One region of the Pseudoalteromonas sp. UBA2102 genome, then DNA from elsewhere that is predicted to be linked to it. Evidence: predicted binding sites of a transcription regulator. Region 1 holds the regulator's gene; the other holds the start of a gene.
What was found. The regulator MetJ, encoded in region 1, represses methionine synthesis genes. The targets are predictions, from matches to a motif close to TAGACGTCTAGACGTCTA.
Positions count from the first base shown of each region.

Region 2: metK (methionine adenosyltransferase) is a predicted target of MetJ. The motif match lies at 2,103-2,120, and genes of this name have one in related genera.

Region 1 is NZ_DCYU01000134.1:16,827-20,164, forward strand. It holds gene metL (bifunctional aspartate kinase/homoserine dehydrogenase II) at 1-264, opposite strand, end outside; gene metB (cystathionine gamma-synthase) at 271-1,518, opposite strand; gene metJ (met regulon transcriptional regulator MetJ) at 1,787-2,107, shown strand; gene B2R65_RS17375 (malic enzyme-like NAD(P)-binding protein) at 2,170-3,338, opposite strand, start outside.
Region 2 is NZ_DCYU01000060.1:16,598-19,935, forward strand. It holds gene B2R65_RS07615 (hypothetical protein) at 1-541, opposite strand, end outside; gene metK (methionine adenosyltransferase) at 850-2,001, opposite strand; gene tkt (transketolase) at 2,306-3,338, shown strand, end outside.

The DNA.
Region 1 (3,338 bases):
GTGTTTAGCATCGGCTTTTAATAACTCTTCAATTAATGCCGTTTGGTGATTGCTCAATTGCAGCAAAATATCAGCAACGGCTTGCTTATCTTGTTGTTGATAACTTTGCCACAGCGAAACCAATGTATCAGTGGTTTTACCCGCAGCAGATACAACCACGCAATCGCCAGGCTGTGTGTGGCCAATAATTATTTTTGTCACACTTTGATAGCGCTCGCCCGAGCTTAAGCTTGAGCCGCCAAATTTATGTACACTTTTTACCATACTCAATCACCACAAAGCTGGATGAGCAGCCTGCTGCTTTACATCACCATTGGCATTGCCTGCAGCTTTACCAACACGCCCTACATTTTTATTTTGACCAGGTTTAACTAAGTTAAATACACGTTCAAAATCAGCCAGTAGGTCTTCTACATCTTCAATACCGACCGAAATACGAATTAGCGTATCGCCCACACCCGCCTCTAAACGTGCTTGAGCTTCCATACCTGCGTGAGTCATGGTCGCAGGATGACAAATTAAACTCTCAACCCCACCTAACGATTCTGCTAAGCTAAATTCTTTAAGGCTCGTTAAAAACGCCGCTGCATCATTCACATCGCCTTTAATATCAAAACTAACCATACCACCAAACCCAAGCTGTTGGGCTTTAGCAAGCGCATGTTGAGGATGCGATTCAAGGCATGGGTAGTAAACTTGGCTAACATACTCAGAGCTTTCTAGGTATTTAGCAATTGCCAGGGCATTTTCTTGGTGCTGTTTTAAACGCACATTTAAAGTACGTAAACCACGTAACGTTAAATAGCTATCAAATGGTGCGCCGGTAATACCAATGTTATTGGCCCACCAAGCAAGCTCATCACCAAGCTCTTGTGTTGCAGCAACAACTGCACCGCCTACAACATCAGAATGGCCGTTTATATATTTAGTGGTTGAGTGCACAACAATATCTACGCCAAACTTAATTGGGTTTTGTAATGCCGGTGATAAAAAGGTGTTATCGGCGGCCACTAATGCACCGCACTGTTTTGCTATATCCGTCACGGCTTTAATATCCGTTAGGCGCAGCACAGGGTTACTTGGTGTTTCTATCCAAATTAATTTAGGTTTAATGGTTAAAATTTGTTCTAGGCTTTCTGCTTTAGTTAAATCAAGTACTTTAAGTTTAAGCAAGCCGCGCTTTTCTAACGACGTAAATAAACGGTAGCTGCCGCCATAACAATCGTGAGGAATAACCAATGTATCATCGTTATTTAATAACTGTGTGGCTAAGTGCACTGCTGCCATGCCCGTAGCAGTAATAATTCCGCGTGCGCCACCTTCAAGTTCTGCTAAAGTGTCAGCTAAAATATCGCGATTAGGATTACCACTGCGTCCATAGTCGTATGCGCGCTTAGTATCAAAATCGGCAAACGAATAAGTCGTCGATAAATAAATTGGCGGTACAACGGCGCCATGATGTTTATCGGCATCAACCCCATTTCGTACAGCAATGGTTGCTTTGTTTTTTTCGCTCATATTCGTCACCTGATTAATTTGGATGTTTAGACGTCTAAAAGAGTAAGTTATCCATTATAATAAGTCAAAGCATTTAAAGCTCTAGATGGCTAAAAATAACAGACGCGTAAAACTTCAATGAGGCTGTATTTACTATTACAGCCAGCTTATTAAGATAGATTGCTATCTATTATTTGACTATCTTTTTTAAAACGATAGAATTTCACGCATATTTACACGCTTTTTACGCCGTGTGAGAAATTAATAATCTGAGGCAACGATACATCTTATGGCTAAATGGAATGGTGAGTATATTCACCCATACGCAGAACACGGGAAAAAATCAGAGCAAGTTAAAAAGATCACCGTTTCGATCCCGCTAAATGTATTAAAAGTATTAACTGATGAGCGTACACGTCGTCAAATAAACAACCTGCGTCATGCAACAAATAGCGAGTTACTATGCGAAGCGTTTTTGCATGCCTTTACAGGCCAGCCATTACCTAATGATGATGACCTACGTAAAGATAACGCAGAAAAAGTACCCGAAGAAGTTAAAAAGATAATGCAAGAAATGGGTTTAGAAGTGCCTATTTTAGACGAAGAATAAAACGTCTTTTTTTAAAAAAAAACCTCAGCATGCTGAGGTTTTTTTTGTTTAAGCGCTATATATTACGCCATATAATTTTCCGGTAAGTCAATTTGTGCCACGCCCGATTCAACAGCAGCAATAGCAACCGCCTTGGCTATACGTGGTAATAAACGCGGGTCCATAGGTTTAGGAATAATGTAATCTGCACCAAATTCGAGCTTTTCTACACCCGCTGCTTTTAATACTTGCTCAGGCACTGGCTCTTTAGCAATACTACGAATAGCTTCGACAGCGGCTATTTTCATTTCATCGTTAATGGCGCTTGCACGTACATCAAGTGCACCACGGAAAATAAACGGGAAACATAAAACATTATTAACTTGGTTAGGGAAATCAGAACGCCCCGTTGCCATAATTAAGTCTTTACGTGCACTGTGCGCAAGCTCAGGTGCAATTTCAGGATCTGGGTTTGAACATGCAAACACCACTGGCTTATCAGCCATTAGTTTTAGATCTTCAGGTGCAAGTAAGTTAGGACCCGATACACCTACAAACACATCAGCATCAGCAATTACATCTTGTAGAGTACGCTTATCTGTATTGTTAGCAAAAAGCTGTTTGTATTCGTTTAAGTCATCGCGGCGAGTATGAATAACCCCTTTGCGGTCTAGCATATAAATATGTTCGCGCAGTGCACCACACTTAATTAACAGCTCCATACAAGCAACCGCTGCAGCGCCTGCACCTAAACATACAATAATGGCATCTTCTATTGATTTGCCCTGCACTTCTAAGGCGTTAAGCATACCTGCCGCAGTTACAATAGCGGTACCGTGTTGGTCATCATGAAAAACCGGAATACTGCAACGCTCAATAAGTGCTTTTTCAATTTCAAAACACTCTGGCGCTTTAATATCTTCTAAGTTAATACCACCAAACGTGTCGGCAATATTAGCCACTGTATTTATAAAGTCTTCGGTGGTGCGATGCTTAACTTCAATATCAATAGAATCTAGGCCAGCAAAACGTTTAAATAAAAGCGCCTTACCTTCCATAACAGGTTTAGAGGCTAAAGGCCCCAAATTACCCAAACCTAAAATTGCCGTACCATTACTGATCACCGCAACCATATTACCTTTACCGGTATATTTATATGCATTGGCTGGGTCTGCTGCAATTTCGCGCACAGGCTCTGCAACACCGGGGCTGTATGCTAATGCTAAGTCTTGCACCGTTTCGGCTGGTTTTG
Region 2 (3,338 bases), on a different contig from region 1:
AAATAGACACTAAATCAGGAAAAGCTAAGTAAACAGCAAGCACAATAAGTAGTAAAACGGCAGTGGCAATCAGTGAATATAACAAAGTATTGCTACGCGTTTTAACGGGTTCATCGAGCTGCTCGTCAAGCATAAGATCATCTTCTTGCCACTCATCACTTTCGTCTGTAGGGCTTTTTAGCTCATTGGTTGGAAGCCTTTGTTCTAGCTCTTCTAGTTTTTCTTCTAGGCGGATCAAGCTGCTCGTTATGTAATCAAGGGCATCAAAAATCCGTTCATCACGCTGACTAGCTGCGCTAGGGCTTTGAGTGGGCAGCTCACCTGTGGCTTGTAACTTGCTTTTAATGCCTAGGCTTGCCAGTAATTTGGCCTGCTTTAAGGCTTTGTCTTTATTGCTAGGTGCAAAGAGTGCTTTGCCATTAAAAAACTGAGTTACTTTATCTTCAGACGTTTTTAGCTTACTTGCTAAATTTACGCAGGCCGTTTTAGCCTCAGTGCCCTCGGCGAGCCCTACAAACATAACGCGAAAATTATTGGCCATTTACTTATCCCTTAAGCTTTTATTATGCAAAGAGTATATACCTAAAACCGTACGAAATTCGAGGGCTAGTTAATACCAATTTAATTCAAAACACGATTAGTTTAGCGTATTAAATAGCGCACTGACTGCGTTAAAATTATTTATATAAAATAACTGTACGCCGTAAATTCCTTTGTTATTGCACTATTTACTGGGTGCTATGATAAACAACTAAATTAATGCAATTGATATAAAGCGCATAATTAGCCTTTGCTTTAGATATAAAAACGGCCCTTAAAAGGGCCGTTTATTATTTAATGCATTTTGGCTTATAGGCCAGCAGCTGCGCGAAGTGCGTCTGCTTTATCTGTACGTTCCCATGGGAATTCGTCACGACCAAAGTGACCGTATGCCGCTGTTGGTTGGTAAATTGGGCGCTCTAAATCAAGCATTTGAATTAAGCCGTAAGGGCGTAGGTCAAAGTGCTCACGAATAAGCTCAATTAAACGACCTTCTTCAAGCTTGCTTGTACCAAAGGTTTCAACGCTGATAGAGGTAGGCTCGGCTACACCAATTGCGTAAGATACTTGTAATTCACATTTATCAGCAAGGCCAGCCGCAACTACGTTTTTAGCAACGTAACGTGCAGCGTATGCAGCTGAGCGGTCAACTTTTGATGGATCTTTACCTGAGAAAGCACCACCACCGTGACGTGCCATACCACCGTATGTATCTACGATGATTTTACGACCCGTTAAACCACAGTCGCCCATAGGTCCGCCAATTACAAAACGACCCGTTGGGTTAATGAAAAATTTAGTCGCGCTTGTAATAAGCTCTGCAGGAAGTACCGGCTTTATGATGGTTTCCATCACGGCTTCTACTAAGTCATTTTGCGAAATTTCTTCAGCGTGCTGAGTAGAAAGTACAACTGCATCAATACCTACAGGCTTGCCGTTTTCGTATGCAAAAGTTACTTGAGATTTTGCATCTGGGCGTAACCAGTTAAGCTCGCCGCTTTTACGTACTTGCGCTTGGCGCTGTACTAAACGGTGTGAGTAAGTAATTGGCGCAGGCATTAGTACTTCTGTTTCGTTACATGCATAACCAAACATTAAGCCTTGGTCGCCAGCACCTTGTTCTTCTGGGCTAGTACGGTCAACACCTTGGTTAATATCAGGAGACTGCTTACCAATAGTGTTTAAAATTGCACACGAGTCTGCATCGAAACCCATGTCTGAATGCGTGTAGCCAATTTCACGTACTGTTTTACGTGTAATTTCTTCAATATCAACCCATGCGCTAGTGGTAATTTCACCACCAACCATAACCATACCGGTTTTTACGTAAGTTTCGCACGCAACACGGGCATGAGAGTCTTGCTCTAGGATAGCATCAAGTACCGCATCAGAGATTTGATCGGCGATTTTATCCGGATGACCTTCAGAAACAGATTCAGAAGTAAATAAATGTTTTGCCATTGTATTTCTGCTCACAAATATTGCGCTTCACAAACGTCGGTATTAGCGCTAAAAAATTAAGGGGCGTATTTTATCTAAAACAAAACACCTTGCATAGTGTTTTTACGCCTAGACGTCTAAATAAAATGAGTAATAACTTTTTGGTCTTAAAAAATATTCATAATAGCCCATTTTTATGGGGTTTTTAATTGCACACTGCACCCACATTAAGTAAGAATGGTTGCTATAACAGCTCTTAAGTTACTTAAGGGTATTAACGAACACATAAGTACCCGCGCAAATACACATAAAGGTAGGAGAATTCATGCCATCTCGCAAAGAACTTGCAAATGCTATTCGCGTCTTGTCAATGGACGCAGTACAAAAGGCCAAATCTGGCCACCCTGGAGCCCCAATGGGCATGGCCGATATCGCAGAAGTATTATGGCGCGATTATCTAAAGCATAATCCAACTAATCCAGAGTGGGCTGACCGTGACAGATTTATTCTTTCAAACGGCCACGGTTCAATGCTTATCTATTCTCTATTGCACCTAACTGGTTACGACTTACCACTTGATGAAATTAAAAACTTCCGTCAAATGCATTCTAAAACGCCAGGCCACCCTGAGTACGGTTATGCACCAGGAATTGAAACTACTACGGGCCCACTAGGTCAGGGGATCACAAATGCGGTAGGTATGGCGATTGCTGAAAAAGCGCTTGCTGCACAATTTAACCGTGAAGGCCACGACATTGTTGATCACTACACATATGCATTTATGGGTGACGGTTGTTTAATGGAAGGTATTTCTCATGAAGCATGTTCACTTGCTGGCACATTAGGCCTTGGCAAGTTAGTGGCTTTTTGGGATGACAACGGTATTTCAATCGATGGTGAAGTTGAAGGTTGGTTTAGCGACGATACACCAGCACGATTTAAAGCGTACGGCTGGCATGTAATAAGTGACGTTGATGGCCACGACAGCGATGCTGTTAGTGCTGCAATAGCAGAGGCTCAAAGTGTTACCGACAAACCATCACTAATTTGTTGTAAAACAGTGATTGGTTACGGTTCACCTAATAAATCTGGTAGCCACGATTGTCACGGCGCGCCATTAGGTGATGACGAAATTACAGCGTCTCGCGAATTTTTAGGCTGGTCTGGCGGTGCATTTGAAATCCCTGATGATATTTACGCACAGTGGGATAGCAAAGAAAAAGGTCAACAGCTTGAATCTAGCTGGGACGAAAAATTTGCAGCATACGCAAAAGCATACCCAGAGCTTGCAGCTGAATATAAGCGCCGTATTAACAACGAACTTCCAGGCGATTGGGCTGAAAAATCTCAAGCATACA